DNA from 3 places in the Halomonas sp. ISL-56 genome. Region 3 is predicted to be linked to each of the others. Evidence: predicted binding sites of a transcription regulator. Region 3 holds the regulator's gene; each other region holds the start of a gene.

Region 1 (6,153 bases), on a different contig from region 3:
CGATCAGGGTGGAATTTTTGCGCCAGACGGCGATAGGCCTTCTTGATCTCTTTCTGATCGGCCCCTTTTTCGACACCCAGGACTTCGTAATAATCGCGTTTGGACATAGGCCCTACGCCTCCTGGTTAGCTACGCACTCAACTGCACATTTAGCGATACTCATTTAGCTACATACCTAGCTATATACCTAACTACGTGCGTCTTGGTCTCGGAAACAGCAACGCGGGAGTAAGCTCCCGCGTCACCGCTTTCCTTGGCAGAAAGAGGATGTTACTGCTTTTTCTGATCGTCGTTGACTTCTTCGTACTCGGCGTCAACCACATCTTCTTCTGGCTTGGAGGTGCTTTCAGCACCTTCGCCGCCTTCTTGCTGCGCTGCTTCTGCCTGCTCGGCGTACATCTTCTGAGCAAGCTGGCCAGAGGCTTCGGTCAATGCATCCAGTTTCTTCTGGATGTTATCGACGTCGTCGCCTTTAACCGCTTCTTCCAGTTCGCTGATGGCCGTCTCAATCGCCTGCTTCTCGTCGTCAGTGGCCTTGTCACCGGCCTCTTCCAACGTTTTGCGCGTGGCGTGAATCATGCCATCGGCTTGGTTACGCAGCTGCACCAGCGCTTCGAACTTTTTGTCTTCTTCAGCGTGCGCTTCCGCGTCACGTACCATTTGCTCAACTTCTTCGTCCGACAAGCCGCTGGAGGCTTTAATGACGATAGACTGCTCTTTGCCAGTGGCCTTGTCTTTCGCCGATACGTTCAGGATACCGTTAGCGTCCAAGTCAAAAGCGACTTCGATCTGCGGCACACCGCGCGGTGCGGGCGGAATGTCAGCGAGGTCAAAGCGACCCAGCGACTTATTCTGCGCGACTTGCTTACGCTCGCCCTGTACGGCGTGGATGGTAACCGCCGTTTGGTTGTCATCCGCAGTTGAGAAGGTTTGGGTCTTCTTGGTCGGGATGGTGGTGTTCTTGTCGATCAGCGGCGTCATGATGCCACCCAGGGTTTCGATGCCCAGGGTAAGCGGGGTAACGTCAAGCAGCAGTACGTCTTTAACGTCGCCACCCAGTACGCCGCCCTGAATCGCGGCACCCACGGCAACCGCTTCGTCCGGGTTAACGTCTTTGCGGGCTTCTTTACCGAAGAAGTCAGCGGCTTTCTTCTGCACCATCGGCATACGTGTCTGGCCACCGACCAGGATCACTTCGTCGATTTCAGATGCGGACAGGCCAGCGTCTTTCAGTGCCATTTTGCACGGCTCGAGCGAGCGCTGAACCAGTTCTTCTACAAGCGACTCCAGCTTGGCGCGCGTTACCTTAACGTTAAGGTGTTTCGGGCCAGTGTTATCGGCGGTGATGTAGGGCAGGTTCACGTCGGTCTGCTGGGCGCTGGAAAGCTCAATTTTGGCTTTCTCGGCGGCTTCTTTCAGACGCTGCATGGCCAGGTTATCGCCGGAAAGATCAATGCCGCTGTCAGACTTGAACTGGTCAACCAAATAGTTGATCAGCGCCAGGTCAAAGTCTTCGCCGCCCAGGAAGGTGTCACCATTAGTGGCCAACACTTCAAACTGGGTTTCGCCGTCAACATCAGCAATTTCGATGATCGAAATATCGAAAGTACCGCCACCCAGGTCGTAGACCGCGATGGTTTTGTCGCCGCGGGATTTGTCCATACCGTAGGCCAGTGCGGCAGCGGTCGGCTCGTTGATAATGCGCTTAACGTCTAGACCCGCAATGCGGCCGGCGTCTTTGGTCGCCTGACGCTGACTGTCGTTGAAGTAGGCCGGAACGGTAATGACCGCTTCGGTGACCGCTTCGCCCAGGTAGTCTTCGGCGGTTTTCTTCATTTTCTTCAGCACTTCCGCGCTTACCTGCGGCGGTGCCATTTTTTTGCCTTTTACTTCAACCCAGGCATCACCGTTGTCGGCTTCGGTGATTTTGTACGGCACCATTTTGATGTCTTTTTGAACAACGTCGTCTTTAAAGCGACGGCCAATCAGACGCTTGATGGCGTACAGAGTGTTTTCTGGGTTAGTGACGGCTTGGCGTTTAGCGGCCTGACCAACCAGCGTTTCACCATCATCGGTATAGGCGATGATAGAAGGCGTTGTGCGGCCGCCTTCGGCGTTCTCAATTACTTTAGCGCTGTCACCATCGAGCACGGCCACACAAGAGTTAGTGGTGCCCAGGTCGATACCAATTATACGTCCCATAGCAATACCTCGAATTCGGTTGTTACAAAACTGGAAATTTATCTTTTAAAGCGTGTCTGCGGGTTTCCCCGCGGGGTTGCTCTTTATTTGGGGGCCGCCGCTGACATTTCAAGGGCTTTTTTTCACACTCTTATTTAAGACTCTGTGCCGCCGGTGGCTTAATCGGCCTTTTTACTCACTACGACCATGGCTGGGCGCACCAGGCGTCCATTGAGCAAATAGCCTTTCTGCATAACGTCCATCACGGTGTTCGGATCAAGATCCGGGTTAGGCACCATGGTCATGGCTTCATGCACCTGTGGGTCGAAGGGCTCGCCATGGGGCTCAATGCTTTCCACGCCGAACTTGTTGAGTACCCCCAACTGCATCTTCAAGGTCATTGAGACGCCTTCCCGGTGAACCTCAGAGGCGCCCTCTTCCATGGTCTCAAGGGCTTTTTCCAGGCTATCCACCACCGGCAGCAGCTCTTTAACAAACTTCTCTAGAGCAAACTTGCGCGCTTTCTCGGCTTCCTGCTCAGCGCGGCGACGCACATTTTGGGCTTCAGCGGCGGCGCGCAGGGCTTGATCCTTGGCATCGGCCAGGCTTTGCTCTAACTCGCCTACTTGGGCGGCCAGCATTTCCGCTTCAGGGTTGTCGGAGCTGCCTTCTAGCGGCTCTTCGTCATTGATCAGGCCTTCCAACTCGCCCTCCATCAAGCGCTCTTCAACGACCCTCTCAGCCGCTTGCTCGGCGCCCTCGGCTTCATGCTCGTGGCGGGCCAGCTCATCGCCCATGGGTGTTTGCGGTTCTTTCGCCATGTTGTGCTCCTAAAATGTAAGGCGCTGCCACACCGGGCTTCGCGCAAAAAGTGAGGGTATTAAATAGCTATGCACGCTATATGGGGGCCATAAATTCCATCTCAAGAGGTGCATTGAAGTGAGTTATTAACTACTGTATAAATCAACAACTATTGGATAAGTATCCAGCTTCTATGCTGTACCGCCTCAGGAGGCGCCATGCTTACTCAGCTAGCTATTCAAGATTTCGCCATTGTCGATCACTTAGAACTCGACTTAACCGGCGGCATGACCGCAATTACCGGGGAAACCGGGGCGGGCAAGTCGATTCTGTTAGGCGCCCTTGGGCTGTGCCTGGGCGAGCGCGCTGATGCCGGTAGCGTGCGCCACGGCCGCGAGCGTACCGACCTCTCCGCGCGTTTTGATATTCAGCACCTGCCCGCCGCCGTCGAGTGGCTGACCGCCCGGGAGCTTCCGGCAGAAGAGTGCTTACTGCGCCGCGTGGTCACCGCCAACGGTCGTTCCAAAGCATGGATCAACGGCCAACCCGCGACCATCTCCGACCTGAAATCTCTCGGCGAGCAGCTGATTCAAATTCATGGCCAGCATGCTCATCACGCTTTGATGCGCGAAGAGACCCACCTTGCCTTGCTGGACGATTACGCCGGCCTAAACGATGCCACCGCTCAATTAGCCGAGACGTTCCGCGAATGGCGCAATGCACGTCGTCAGCTGAAGAAGCTAAGCGAAGAAGGCAGCGAAGTAGAGGCCAAACGGCAATTGCTGCGCTACCAGGTAGAGGAGCTGGATCAACTCGCGTTAGCAGAGGGCGAATTAGCCACGCTAGAAGAAGAGCAGCACACCCTCGCCCATGCTGAAGAGACGCTGCGCGAAACCCAGTTTGCCGCCGACTGCTGCGCCAGCGATGAGGGCGGCGCACTGTCTTTACTCAATCAGGCCTTCGCTCACTTAAGCGCACTACCAGGGAGTGATAAAGGCACCCTGGCCAACACGCTAGCCATGCTGAGCGATGCGCGCATTCAAGTGGAAGAGGCCTCCAGTGAACTCAACCGCCTCGCCAGCACCACCGAATTAGACCCTGAACGGCTCGCCTGGGTAGAAGAGCGCATGACCGATGTCCATCGCATTGCTCGCAAGCACCACGTTGCCCCTGAAGAGCTGTGCGCCCTGCATGCCGACTTACAGCGGGAGGTCGCGCAGCTCGAAGAGGGGGGCAATGACCTGGAGGCCCTCAGTGCACGGGTAGTCGAGCTCCGCGAAGCGTACCGCCAAAAGGCGAAGAAACTCACCGAGAGCCGTCAAAAAGCCGCGCTTCGTTTGGGCAAAGAAGTGCAGCAGCAGCTGGGCTTTTTAGCCATGGGTAAAGCGCGCTTTGAAGTGGAGGTTACCGCCAAAGACGCGCCCTCCCCTGAAGGCCTTGACCGCGTGCAGTTTTTAATTAGCGCCAACCCCGGCCAGCCTGCGCGCCCATTAACCAAGGTCGCTTCCGGCGGCGAATTATCGCGGATTAGTCTCGCCATTCAAGTCGTCGCGGCGACGCACTCAACGGTGCCCAGCCTGGTATTTGACGAAGTGGATGTGGGTATCTCGGGCGCCACCGCAGAGATCGTTGGCCAACTGCTGCGCAAACTGGGTGAAAACGGTCAGGTAATGACCGTTACTCACCTGCCGCAAGTAGCCGCACAGGCGCACCAGCACCTACATATCGAGAAACAGGCGAAACGTGACACCACGCTAACCCAAATGGCGCTGCTCGACGAGCAGGGCCGCATCAGCGAACTGGCACGCATGCTGGGCGGTGTAACGCTTTCAGACCAAACACTCGCCCACGCGCGGGAGATGCTTCACGCCAGCCAGCGTCCGCCACACTGATACCGGATACCTGATACGCCCAATAACTGGATAAACACAAACGCCCCTATCCACTGGGCGAATTCACTTAGCGAATTCGGCCCAGTAGATTAGGGGCGCTGACATTTCGAACAACGACTAACGCTTTAAACTAGCGATGACCTAGGAACGTTATTTTTTGTTCGTCGGCCCGCTGTCCTGGCGTGTTACGTCGGAACCACGCGGACGCACATATAGCACCAGGGCATGATCCACTAGTTCGTAGCCGTGCTCTTCAGCAATTTCTTGCTGACGACGCTCGATGATCTCATCAACAAATTCAATGATTTCACCGCTTTCAAGGCACACCATGTGGTCATGGTGATCCTCTTGGGTCATCTCGAATACCGCATGTCCTCCGTCGAAATTATGACGAATTACCAAGCCCGCTGACTCAAACTGAGTCAAAACGCGGTATACGGTTGCCAAGCCAACATCTTCGCCCGCATCGATCAGTGTTTTGTACACTTCTTCCGCGCTAAGGTGGTGCTGACCCGAAACATTTTCGAGAATTTGAAGTATCTTGACGCGCGGCAGGGTCACTTTTAGACCGGCTTTGCGCAATTCATGGTTCTGATCGGCCATGGTCGCTCTTCGCAGTAACTGGTTAGGTCGGGTATGATCAACCGAAACCACGATAGTGAAGAATAGGCCCAAATGCAAAAATTGACTCAAATCATCACGCTCTCCGTTGCCCTTACCGTCATTAGCGGCTGCAGCTACGTCGGCGTGTACAAGCGCGATATTCCCCAAGGCAACCTGATCACCCAGGAAATGGTCAGCCAGCTTCAGCCAGGAATGACCCAAGAGCAGGTGACTTATGTGATGGGCAGACCGCTGCTAGAAGCGCCCTTTGACGCCAGCCAGTGGGATTATGTGTTTCGTTTAGATAAAGCGTATGGCGATGTAGAGCAGCGCCGCGTAACGCTCACCTTCGATCCCCAGGGTCGTCTAGTGAACGTTGAACAAGAAGGCGATTTATCTAAGCCGTTGCCACTCGAAGGTGAGAGCAGCATGGGGCCTGCAACGGAAGGCGTTGACCCAATGGATGCGCTACCTGAAGAGAGCACCCAGACACGGCCACCAGCGAGCTTACAGCCAGTTCAACAGCTTTAGCTTTAGCGGTGCCCTAGGTCGCTCGCTTGGCGCTTAGCGCGCTCTAGTCGAGCGGCCTTGGGGTCAATGGCCAATGGCCGGTAAACTTCAACCCGATCCCCGTCACGTAACGGCTGGGTATCAGGGTTGCGTAGCGCCTTACCGA
Region 2 (6,153 bases), on a different contig from region 3:
ACGCCCATCACGCGCGCGACCATATCCCGCGGTAAGTTGCCGGTGAACAGGCTAGCCGCAAAGCCCCAGCCCGCGAGCATAAAGCTCCATAGCAGCACCGACCCTTCGTGGTTGCCCCACACGGCGCTGAACTTGTAGTACCAGGGCAGCAGAGAATTGGAGTTGTTGGCCACATTGGCCACGCTAAAGTCGTCGAGCATGTAGCTGGCGGTCAAACAGGCGTAGGCAATAGCAATAAATACAAACTGCCCCACCGCCATGGGTTGACCGTAGGCCATCCATAGTGGTCGCCTTGTCGCCGCACCGGCCAACGGCATCACCGCCTGCACCATCGCCATCAGCAGCGCGATGATAAGAGCAAAGTGGCCAATTTCAGGGATCAGTTTAATAAGCATGAGTGCTCCGCATAAGGCTTTGTTGCCAACCCTGGATGACGAAAACTAGTATTCGCTTGCCTGGGGTACGCCTTCTTCGTCCAGGCGTTTGCCCACCTCAGCGGCTTTGGCTTGGTAGTCGGCCGGCGAGTAGCCCGCTTCTTCTAGCGCCTGAGCGACTTCTGGGGGCATATAGTTCTCGTCATGACGGGCGAGCACTTTGTCGGCATACAAACGACCATCCGCCTGAAGTTCACCCACTACCACCACGCCTTGGCCTTCACGGAACAGATCAGGCAGGATCCCGCTGTAGTAGACCTCCAGGTCATCGACGTAATCGGTGACGGTAAATTCGACGTCCAGGCTCTCTGGGTCACGGGAAACCGACCCCTCTTTGACCATGCCGCCGGCGCGAATCTGCCGCTCCATGGGCGCATCGCCCTGGGCGATCTGCACCGGGCTAAAAAACAGATTAATGTTCGCACGTAGCGCGTATAGGGTTAGTCCCACGGCAATCGCTGCCAACGACACAAGGCCCAGAATAACAAACAGTTTCTGTTTACGTTTAGGCGTCATTGGGCACTCCCCCTCGCTCTGTTTTCGCGTCTTGCGCGACGCTTTAAGCCTTTCAGCAGTTGGCGTTGCTCTGCACGTGCATGCCAAACGATGGCGAGCAACAGCAGCGCGGTAACGCCCCATGCAGACCATACATAAGGCGCGTGGCCACCCATGGCGAGAAATTCGGAAAATGAGGTAAATGCCATTAGCGGGCCTCCTCTGCCTCTACGTTCACCACCTGGCCGTTAACCAGATCCTGTACCCAGCGCTTGTTAGCTTCACGGCGCAGAATCTCACTGCGCGTGCGCATCAACGTTAAGGCGATAAAAAAACTGTAAAAACCCAGCACCATAATCACCAGCGGCAACCACATCTCGGTCGGCATGGTCGGGCGCGACGTCAGGGTAAAAGAAGCGGGCTGGTGTAGGGTGTACCACCAATCCACCGAATATTTGATAATGGGAATATTAATCACCCCCACCATGGCTAGCACCGAGGCAGCCCGTGAGGCGCTATCGCGGCTGGTGAACGCGCCACGTAGAGCAATCACGCCCAAATACAAAAACAGCAGTATCAGCATGGAGGTCAGTCGGGCATCCCACATCCACCAGGTTCCCCAGGTGGGCACGCCCCACACGGCGCCAGAGAAAAGCGCTACAAAGGTCATAGCTGCGCCAAGAGGAGCCATCACCGCGGCTGCCATATCAGCCACTTTGATTTTCCAGACCATAAACACCAGTCCAGATACCGCCATGGCGATAAAAATGGATTGGGCTAAAAAGGCTGCTGGCACATGAACGTAAATAATCCGGAAACTATTACCTTGCTGATAATCCGCCGGAGCAAACGCCAGCCCCCACAGCGAGCCAACAACCAATAACAGTACCGCCGCTGCCCAGAACCAGGGCTGCAGCTTGGCGCTAATGGTGTAGAACCACTTGGGTGATCCCAGTTTATGTATAAAGGCCCACATAGCGTGTCCTGTCCTTAACCGTTGATACTGATACGCAGCGATGCGGCAATCGCCCACGGCGCCAACATGAGTGAGGCGGCGAGCAGCGCGCCCAGGATAGCCAGATGGGCAGCGACGCCGTCTCCGAAAATGGCCGCCTGCACCGCGCCGGCGCCAAAAATAAGCACCGGGATATACAGCGGTAGCACCAGCAGCGAGAGCAGCACCCCACCCCGCGCCAAGCCGACGGTTAACGCCGCCCCAATCGCGCCAATCAAACTCAAGCTGGCCGTGCCCAGAGCAAGCGACAGCGCCAGCACGGCGTAGCTACCCGCGGGCAGCGCCAGCATAATACCCAATATCGGCGCCATCAGCGCCAACGGTAGGCCTGTCAGCAGCCAATGCACGGCCACTTTGGCTAAACTCAGCGCGGCTAACGGCTGCGGCGCCAATAGCAGTTGCTCCAGACTGCCATCGTCATAATCGCTACGAAACAGGCTGTCTAATGAAAGCAGCGCGGCTAACAGCGCCGCTACCCACAGCAAACCTGGAGCAATTACTGCTAACAGCTCAGGGTCGGGCGAAATCGCGATCGGAAACAGCGTGATCACCAGAGCGAAAAACACCAGCGGATTGAGCACTTCGCCACGGCGTCTCAGCAACAGCGTTAAGTCACGCACGAGCGTGGCCTTCACTGCGATCATCAAGCCACCTTTATGCTCACGCAGTGGCACTGCTAGCACCTGCGAAGTGGTATCTGAACCTTGTGAAGAGCTGTGTACAGAGCTGTGCAACCCTTTCTCCTTTACCCCAGGGATATTCGTCTCAACAACGGTGAGGCGGTTAATTCATGGTGTGTCGTTACCAGCACGCACCCCCCTGCTTGAGCGTGGGCAACAAGCTGCCTTTCTAGCTCAGCGACGCCGTGGCGATCTATCGCGGTAAAAGGTTCATCCAACACCCAGAGAGACCGTGGCGTTAGCGTCAAGCGTGCCAGCGCCACGCGACGCTGTTGGCCTGCAGAAAGTTGCCCCGCAGTCACATCTTCAAAACCTGCCAGGCCAACCCGCTCAAGGGCATCCAGGCGCTGTCCCTCATTACCGTTTTCCCCGCTTAGGGCCTGATACCATGCCAGGTTTTCTAATGGGGAAAGCCCTAACTTAATGCCAGGGGCGTGCCCTAAATAGAGCAAGTTAGCGAGGAAATGTTCACGCGCCTCTTTCATCGCAGCGCCATTCCAAAAGAGCTCGCCCTGATAGTCACTGAGCTGCCCGGAGAGGATTTTTAGCAGGCTGGTTTTACCACTGCCATTAGGGCCCTCAATACGCACAACTTCACCACTGCAAATATCCAGATCCAAGCCTTCAAATAGCCAACGATCATCGCGTTCACAGGCAAGCTGTCGGGCTTGTAGACACAGGCTCAAGCGTCTCTCCAGGCATATTGATTTCGCGTCGAACTCTACACGTAAAGCCCCTTTCTCGCCACTCACACAATGCGGCGCTGGGTCGCAGCGTGATCTCCATCAAGGAGTGTTAAGACTAATTACTGCTAGCACTGTATGCAAAAACAGGTCTACAATGAAAACCACTGTATGAAAGAACATGCAATGGAGATTTCCTCATGACTCTATCGATGGCAGCACCTACCGCTCCGTTCGGCCGTAGACAACCTGCACCACGTCCATACGCGATGGCGCCTAGCGTTACCCGACGTAATACCTATGCGCTCAAAGTGCGCGGCAATGCATTGTGTGATTGCAACTTATTCGATGGCGATGTCATTATTATCCGGCGCTATCAACACGATACCCAGACAGAAACAGCCGTTGCCGAAATTAACCAGCAAACAATCGCCTTGAAGCAGCTCTCGATCAGCCGCTTTGGCGTAGAGCTATGGCCAGAGGATACTCAGCAGCCAGCGCTTTTTTTGCATAACCGGGATATTCAGGTGCTCGGCATGGTAATGGGTGTGAAAAGTGAGACTACCTTCACGGAGCATTAATGCGCTATCGGGTTCCCGAGTTACCCCCTACATCATGGCATACGGCTGACACCGAAGTAGAAAAGAGCCAATTTATCACCTGGGTCTGCTACGCCCCAGATATCCAGGCATTCACTAACCTGCTGAATGCTGCAAAAACCGCGCACCCTAATGCCAGCCACCACTGCACTGCCTATATTGCCGGGCCACCTGGCGAGCAAAACCTGATTGGCTTTTCCGATGATGGCGAGCCAGGCGGCACCGCTGGCCGTCCCATGTATCAGGTTCTCCAAGGTAGTCAACTTGGCCAGATCGGCTGTGTGGTCATTCGTTATTTTGGCGGCACCAAGCTGGGTACCGGAGGCTTAGCCCGCGCCTACGCCCAGGCGGTTAGCCATGCCCTAGAGACGCTACCTACCCGTGAAGTAGTCGAGCGAGACACCTATACCCTGCGACTCACCTTTGCCAATGAAGCGATTGCCCGCGCCTGGTGCGCAGAGCGCGATATCCCTATTGAGCAAGCCGATTACGATGGCGATGGTGTGCGCCTAACCATTGGCTGGCCACGGGACTGCCCACTTGACCTTGCCCCACTAGAAAACCGCTTAAAGAGTGCTATCGACATTCTCACTGACTAGATAGCCCATCGAAACAGCCCATCGAAACAGTCCATCGAAACAGTCCATCGAAATAGCCCACCCATAAAAAAACGCGACATACCGAACGTATCAGCATGCCGCGTTCTGTCATTCACTATTAACAACCCGTTTTTAAATCCAGCTATTAAAACCAGTTTTGAACGGTTAACCCAAGTATTTAATCATCACCCCAGCAGCTACCGCCGAACCAATGACCCCTGCCACATTGGGCCCCATGGCGTGCATCAGCAGGAAATTATGTGGGTTTGCCTCGAGCCCCACCTTGTTGGCCACGCGCGCGGCCATCGGCACAGCGGACACCCCCGCAGCGCCGATCAAAGGGTTGATGGGCATTTTGCTGACTAAGTTCATTAACTTGGCCATCAATACCCCGGCGGCCGTACCAATGCCAAAGGCGACAATCCCCAAACCTAATATCCCCAGGGTCTCAAACGACAGGAAGCTATCGGCCATTAGCTTTGAACCTACCGATAGACCTAGGATAATCGTGACAATATTGATCAGGGCATTTTGCGCGGTATCCGACAAGCGCTCTACCACACCGCACTCACGCATCAGATTACCGAAGCAGAACATGCCCAGCAGCGGTGCCGCATCGGGCAGAAACAGCGCCACTAGAATCAACAGCACCAGCGGGAAGACCACTTTCTCCAGCTTGGAGACCGGCCGCAGCTGGGTCATCTTGATCTCACGCTCTTTCTGGGTGGTCAACAGACGCATAATCGGCGGCTGAATCAGAGGCACCAACGCCATATAAGCGTAGGCAGCCACGGCGATAGCCCCCAGCAGCTCCGGCGCCAGCACGCTGGATACGTAGATAGAGGTCGGGCCATCGGCACCGCCAATAATACCGATGGCGGCGGCCTGATTAAGCGAGAAGTCCATGATCCCCATCGAGCTTAGCACCACAGCGCCAAACAGGGTGGCAAAAATACCAAACTGAGCGGCCGCACCTAAAAATAGCGTGCGCGGGTTGGCCAACAGCGGGCCGAAGTCGGTCATGGCGCCTACGCCCATAAAGATAATCAGCGGAGCAATACCCGAGGCAATCGCGACATTGTAGAAGCTATAGAGCATGCCATCGCCGTAGCCAACGCCCACGGCAATATCACGCGCAGCGCGCAGTTGGTCGGGGGCCGCAGCATCGTGTGCGATGGCGTGCAACGACTCCCGCCAAACGTCTGCGTTCGATAGCGGATCAAGGCTTGCACCCAGCGCCGCCGCCATCTGCTGCAGTACCGCAGGCTTGGCCACCTCAATGGCCTGGTCTAGCGCTGAAATGGCCAGCCCAGCCTCAGGAATATTGGCGAGAATGCCGCCAAAACCAATCGGCACCAGCAGCAGCGGTTCAAACTTCTTATAGATCGCCAAGTAGAGCAGCAGTAGCCCCACTACCATCATGACCGCCTGGCCAAGCTCAAGGTTATACAGCCCAGAGCCTTCCCATAACGTTACTAATTTATCCATTACTTTTTATCCATTACCGGGGGCCCTTAGAGCTCGATCAACGTGTCGCCTACGACAACGCTGTCGCCTTCGCTGACGTTAACCTTAGACACAGTGCCCGCGCTGCTGGCTCGCACTTCGGTTTCCATTTTCATCGCTTCAAGGATGATTACCACATCCC
Region 3 (6,153 bases):
AGCCAACCAGCATCTTTGGCTAACGCCAGGCCATCTTCCGGGGTAGCGTGATAACATTCGCCGATACGCGCCATGGCAGGAAGACGTGTTAAGCCCTCCTTAATGCGCTGCACGCGACCGCCTTCCTGATCCACGGCAAGCAGTAAATCAGCCCGCACGCGGCGAATATCGCTACAAAGCTGGCGCACCTGATAGCCATTTTCGACATTGCGGGCAAATAAAATGACACCCCCTACCGTCGGTTCTAGCAACAAGCGTTTCTCTGCAGCCGTCAATTTTGGGCCTTCAAGGTCAAGCATGACCGGGCCTAACGGTTGAGTCATCGTGAGAGATCCATTGAAAGGGGCGATGATTCTAGACGATCGTCTAGCGGTGTCAAAATCTGATTAATCAAAGCATTGACGGCCACCGTGCAACCAAACAGGGGTACCCGGCAACGCTAAAGAAAAAATGGTCAGCAAATCACTATTACGTAAACGAATACAGCCGTGGGAAGCAGCAACGCCCATGGGCTCCTCAGGTGGTGTGCCGTGAAGATAAATATAGCGCCGCTGAGAGTCTACCTGCTTACCGCGGTTCACCCCCTTCTCCAATCCACACAGCCACAGGATGCGGGTCAAAATCCAGTCACGTTTAGGATAAGCTTCAGCTAGCGCGGCTGAAAATATCTCGCCCGTCCAGCGGCGGCCTCGAAACACGGCATTTTCGGGCATGTTGCCACCAATAGCGGCTCGCACATAGTGCCAGCCGTGGGGCGTTTGACCACTACCACTGAGCTCCCCGCTTCCAGCGGCACCGGATGAAATTGCACACTCGTGGAGCACTTTAGGTCCTCGCCAACAGCGCAGTTGCTGTTGAGTGGTATCAATTTCCAGCCAGATATTATCAGTCGGAGGTAGCTCAGCTAGCGTAGGCGTTCGCATGTTTTCCTTCTTCAGGCTTGGCTTCTTCAAGGGTCAGAGGTAAAGGCGCATTCATGGCAGCTACAACGACCGGGAGCAGCCGCCTTACCAAGTCACGCACAGAGACCTGTTCGTGATAATCCTTCTCCGCGATATCGCGCAGTGCATCAAGGCCAGACAGGGTAAATATAACCGTGCCAAGCATAAAGTGTAGCCGCCAAAAACGCTCTGCGTCAGGCAGGTTTGGCGTTGCTTTACGGACAAGCTCGGTGAAGCGGGTAAATACATCGCCGTACTCTTGCTGGATATGGCGCCGGAGATGTCCCTGGGCCTGGCTGTAGGCAAGACCGAGCAGACGCATAAACACTTTTAAACTGTTGCGCTCAGCTGGCACCGCAAGAACAGTTGTGGCCATGGTTTCGAGCAGTGTTTCAAGCGGGATAACGCGCCCAGCGTGTTGGCCTTCCAGCTCATCCAAAGCGGTGTGAAAACGCTGATTAAAAGGATCCAGATAACGCGAAAAAACGGCCTGAATCAGGGCTTTTTTGGAACCAAAGTGGTAATTGACGGCGGCCAGGTTAACGCGCGCTTTGCTTGTGATGTTACGCAGCGACGTTTCGGCAAAACCCCGCTCTGCAAACAGCACCTCAGCGGTATCGAGTATACGTGTCACCGTATCAGATTGAGCCATGTCGCTCTCCAGGGAAACAGGTGTTTAAAACATAGCAAAATACTATGCCATAACTTTGCCGGGCTCAACGCTTGATTTATTGACAAAATGTGGCTGGTTAAATAAGCAGAAACTTAGTTTCAAACGATTAGGAAAATTGCATAGGCATCACCGATAGGCGCTGACAAGCCATATACTGGACAGAGGAACATACTGTATACTTAACCACTCATTGATTAAGTCGACATTTAACTTGTTACTGTCTATTCACAATTTATGGAGTCTGGTATGTCGCGTCCGCTAACCGCTCGCCAACAGCACGTGTTTGATTTTATCGTTAAGACTATGGGCGAATTTGGCTACCCTCCTACCCGCGCCGAAATTGCCAAAGCACTTGGCTTCCGCTCTCCCAACGCTGCAGAAGAGCACCTGCGCGCGCTGGAACGCAAAGGCGTTATTCGCATTATCCGCAACACCTCTCGTGGCATCCGCCTGCCCAACCAGGAACCTCAAGACGTCCTGGAAAACGCCGTCACCTCGTTACCTGCTGCCAACGTTGAGACGCTGCCGACTGGACTGCCCGTAATCGGTGAGGTGGCCGCTGGCAGCCCCATTTTAGCCGCTGAACATATTGATCGTTACTGCCCCCTGCCAGCCGAGTATTTTACACCCAAAGCCGACTACCTGCTGCGCGTACGCGGGCTTTCGATGAAAGATATTGGTATTTTGGAAGGCGATTTATTAGCGGTGCATCGCACCGACCGGGTGCGCGATGGCCAGATTGTAGTAGCACGACTAGATGATGAAGTAACGGTCAAACGCTTCAAACGCCAGGGGCACCAAGTGACGCTATTTGCTGAAAACCCCGACTTTGCGCCCATTGAAATCGACCTGCGATCCCAGTCGCTCGATATCGAAGGCGTTGGTGTAGGGGTAATTCGTGGCGGTAATGGCCAGGCACTCGGCTAGCAACCACCACTATTGCAGGTCGATATAGCGGTGGTCATTGAAGGTGGCCACCCAGTTAGGGTGATAGACCAGCAGGATACTCAACAGCATGCCGGTGATGAACGCCTCTGAAGGCATTAACAGAGGCAAGAAGCGCGCATACTCCTGGGCGAGATAGATCGCCTCAGGATCAGTACCTGCAACAATAATGAGCAGTACCGCCGCCAGCCCACCTCCCAGCGTTGCCAGCGCCGCACCAAAAAAGCCACAGGCAAATAGAAACACCATCAAGTTATCCGGTAGGCGGCGATCCACCAACCGCCATACCGTGCCAATAACGGCCGCCGGGACGACACCAGTAACCAGTACGTTTGCCCCCATTAGCATCCACTCGTTGCGACCAATGACCACCATAGCGATATTAATCAGCACGTTGCTAATCAGCGCTAATGGTGCTTTAAAAACGAGTGTCATTAATACTGTGAAAACAAGGTGCAGCGTGAGCCAATCAACCGCCTGCGCACGAAGCTGCCACATCAGCAGCACTGCCAGCGTGGCGCCTAGCCAGCGGTGCTGAAGCGCCGTATCCGCTAGCAACACCTGCCAGGGCCGCCCCCAAAGTGCCCACGCTAAAACGCCTAGCGAGAGTAGCCAGGTAAACAGCAGCGCCCAGGGCGCTAAAACACTTTGCGCGAATGACATGGCGGCCTCTCGGGTTGATGGCGTTAGGGAGCCTCTAGCTAAAGACCACTGTCTTATTGCCGTGCACCAGCACGCGATCTTCTAAGTGCCAACGCAACCCGCGAGCGAGCACCGCCTTCTCTACATCACGGCCAAAGCGGACTAGATCAGTGGGCGTATGACAGTGGCTAACGCGATGAATATCCTGTTCGATGATGGGGCCTGCATCGAGCTCCTCGGTCACATAATGGCAGGTAGCCCCGATAAGTTTTACGCCCCGCTGGTAAGCCTGGTGGTAGGGTTTTGCCCCGGCAAAAGAGGGCAAAAAGCTGTGATGGATATTGATCACGCGTCCCGCATAGCGTGCACACAGATCAGGGGGCAGAATTTGCATATAGCGTGCCAACACCACGCAGTCAGCGCGGGCGCTGTCGATTTCGGCCTGTACCTTGGCAAAGGAGGCTTGCTTATTGTCAGGGTCTACCGGCACATGGTGGTATGGAATGCCGTACCACTCTGTCAAAGAACGCATATCGTCATGATTGGAGATAACGCCAACAATATCGCAATCCAGCTCACCCGCTTGCCAGCGGTAAAGTAGATCGACCAAGCAGTGTGACTCTCGCGATACCATCAGTACTACCCGCCGACGTTGTTGGGTATCCACCAGTGACCACTGCATATTGAATTCGCTGGCTACCGGCGCAAACGCCTCACGCAACGCTTCTACGGTCATACCTACCGAATCCGCCAAAATTTCATAGCGCATAAAAAAGCAGCCGGTTTCTAAATCAGAGTGCTGGCTGGCTTCGGTAATAGAGCCGCCCTGCTGGGCAATAAAACTCGAGACCCTTGCAACAATCCCCACCCGGTCAGGACAGGAAACCACTAAACGATAATAATGAGACATGTGAGCTACTCTTGACCTATTTCTAAGGTAATTATGACAAACCAGCGGCTTAGGCTGCATATTGTATCGGAAGGCCAAGGATGATTGTTAGCCGCCCCTGCCTTCCCGTATAGTTAAGTCACTACTTTTTAGGTTTTTCATAACAGATGCATTCACCACGCGTTCAAATTCGTCCCCGTCGTCGTCCACCGCTGCGCATCTTGCCGCTGGGGGGCTGCGGTGAGATTGGAATGAATCTAACGCTATACGGCTATGACGACCACTGGATAGCCGTGGACTGCGGCATGACGATCCGCCAGGATCTTCCCAACTCACCGCTACAAGTGCCCAATCTCGATACGCCGAAAGCATTAGGGATTGTACCCAAAGCGCTGTTTATCACCCACGGCCATGAAGACCACATTGGCGCGGTGGCCTGGCTCTGGCCGGTGTGGAACTGTCCGATTTATGCCACCCCGCTAGCGGCGGGCCTGTTGCGGCTAAAGTTTGCCGAGCATCAGCTTAGCAGCGCGGCTATCCATGTCATTGAACCTGGCGAGGCGCTGGAAAGCGGACCGTTCACGCTGCGCTATTTGCTGTTAACGCACTCGATCCCAGAGAGCTGTGCGTTAATGATGATCGCCGGTGGCTACCGTGTCTTGCATACCGGTGACTGGAAACTCGACCCCGAACCGATCATCGGCACGCCGATCAGCGCCACCCAATTCAAGGCGCTTGCACCAATTGACTTAGTCGTGGGCGACTCCACCAACGCTCCAATGCCTGGCCACTCTGGCAGCGAAGGGGACGTCGCCCGGGCGTTGGCAAAAACCCTCAGCAATTGCCAGGGCCGCGTGGTGATCTCTTGCTTTGCCAGCAATCTTGCCCGGGTGTTAGCGATAGGACGCGCGGCGCATCGATGCGGCCGTCGTATCAGCTTAATGGGACGCTCCATGGAGCGCATGGTCAGCGTCGCGCGTGGGTTAGGCTATATGGATGATCTGCCGCCGCTGGTGCCCAACCACGACCTTGGCTACCTGCCTCGGGATGAAGTGGTGATTATCGCCACCGGGAGTCAGGGCGAGCCCCGCGCCGCACTTCAGCGTCTCGCCCAGGGCCGTCACCCCTATGTGGATCTTCAGCCGGGCGATAACGTCATCTTCTCGGCCAAAGCCATTCCTGGCAATGAGCGCCCCATCGAACAGCTTAAAAAGCGTTTGGCGCATCTCGGTGTCAGCATCTATGACGAGTTCAATCACCCTGAATTGCACGCCACAGGGCATCCTGCTCAGGATGAGCTGATCAAACTCTATCAATGGGTTAGGCCCAAGCATCTTATGCCGGTGCATGGCGAAGCACGCCATCAGCAGGCCCACCAGGCCATCGCCAACCAGCTGGGCATTAGCGCCCCACTGACGCCGGTAAACGGCGATATGATCAATTTTGATAGCCACGGGTTGCACTGTGAAACACGCTACCCGCAGCCGCCCTGCATTGTCAGCCAGAACAGCGTGGTGCCCCACCCCGGTCTTGAGGTGAATGACGTCAATAAGGCCCGTCGCGGCAGCTTGTATCTTGCGCTGCCGGTGACCGCGACTGACACTGGCTGGGCACGGATTGGCCGCTTGATGTTGGATGCCTCTGGGGCCAGCCCGCTGGATGAAGATAGCTTTAGCGATTGGTTGGATGATCAGCTTGAGGAGATTGCAGCTGAGACGCTTTCCGACTTGCGTCAGGCACTGCAGCCGCGGTTGGTTCACTGGCTGGCGGAGCATATGCAGCACCTGCCCGACGTGCACCTACAGATTATGGCCGCCGAAATGCCCGAATCTGCTGCGTATGAAAGCGCCGCAAACCGTTAGAGCCGCATCATTGCAACGAATGCAGCGACGCGGCAAACTAAACCAAGATGGCAGTAAAACCGAGATTGCTTCACTGCGTTCGCAATGACAGTTTCGTGTTATTGCGAGGAGCCTTCTTATTTGTCATTGCGAGGAGCGCAGCGACGCGGCAATCTCAACCAGCGTTGACGCCTAACCCCGAGATTGCTTCACTGCGTTCGC

What was found. The regulator LexA, encoded in region 3, represses DNA repair genes until DNA is damaged. The targets are predictions, from matches to a motif close to TACTGTNTANNTANACAGTA.
Region 1: the regulator LexA is predicted to act here: its motif matches at 3,134-3,153, upstream of recN (DNA repair protein RecN).
Region 2: the regulator LexA is predicted to act here: its motif matches at 3,440-3,459, upstream of J7J49_RS04545 (LexA family protein).

What each region holds. Positions count from the first base shown of each region.
Region 1 covers NZ_JAGGRO010000004.1:59,125-65,277, forward strand. Annotated here, with positions in the region: gene dnaJ (molecular chaperone DnaJ) at 1-107, opposite strand, end outside; gene dnaK (molecular chaperone DnaK) at 271-2,202, opposite strand; gene grpE (nucleotide exchange factor GrpE) at 2,361-3,002, opposite strand; gene recN (DNA repair protein RecN) at 3,201-4,874, shown strand; gene fur (ferric iron uptake transcriptional regulator) at 5,025-5,477, opposite strand; gene J7J49_RS02370 (outer membrane protein assembly factor BamE) at 5,550-6,008, shown strand; gene J7J49_RS02375 (RnfH family protein) at 6,011-6,153, opposite strand, start outside.
Region 2 covers NZ_JAGGRO010000005.1:198,325-204,477, forward strand. Annotated here, with positions in the region: gene J7J49_RS04515 (heme lyase CcmF/NrfE family subunit) at 1-395, opposite strand, end outside; gene ccmE (cytochrome c maturation protein CcmE) at 441-950, opposite strand; gene ccmD (heme exporter protein CcmD) at 947-1,138, opposite strand; gene J7J49_RS04530 (heme ABC transporter permease) at 1,138-1,905, opposite strand; gene ccmB (heme exporter protein CcmB) at 1,920-2,588, opposite strand; gene ccmA (cytochrome c biogenesis heme-transporting ATPase CcmA) at 2,690-3,310, opposite strand; gene J7J49_RS04545 (LexA family protein) at 3,508-3,888, shown strand; gene J7J49_RS04550 (IMPACT family protein) at 3,888-4,505, shown strand; gene J7J49_RS04555 (sodium ion-translocating decarboxylase subunit beta) at 4,671-5,993, opposite strand; gene oadA (sodium-extruding oxaloacetate decarboxylase subunit alpha) at 6,020-6,153, opposite strand, start outside.
Region 3 covers NZ_JAGGRO010000021.1:38,444-44,596, forward strand. Annotated here, with positions in the region: gene nagZ (beta-N-acetylhexosaminidase) at 1-323, opposite strand, end outside; gene J7J49_RS18120 (L,D-transpeptidase) at 387-923, opposite strand; gene J7J49_RS18125 (TetR/AcrR family transcriptional regulator) at 901-1,593, opposite strand; gene lexA (transcriptional repressor LexA) at 1,861-2,541, shown strand; gene J7J49_RS18135 (energy-coupling factor ABC transporter permease) at 2,551-3,222, opposite strand; gene purU (formyltetrahydrofolate deformylase) at 3,257-4,111, opposite strand; gene J7J49_RS18145 (ribonuclease J) at 4,342-5,952, shown strand.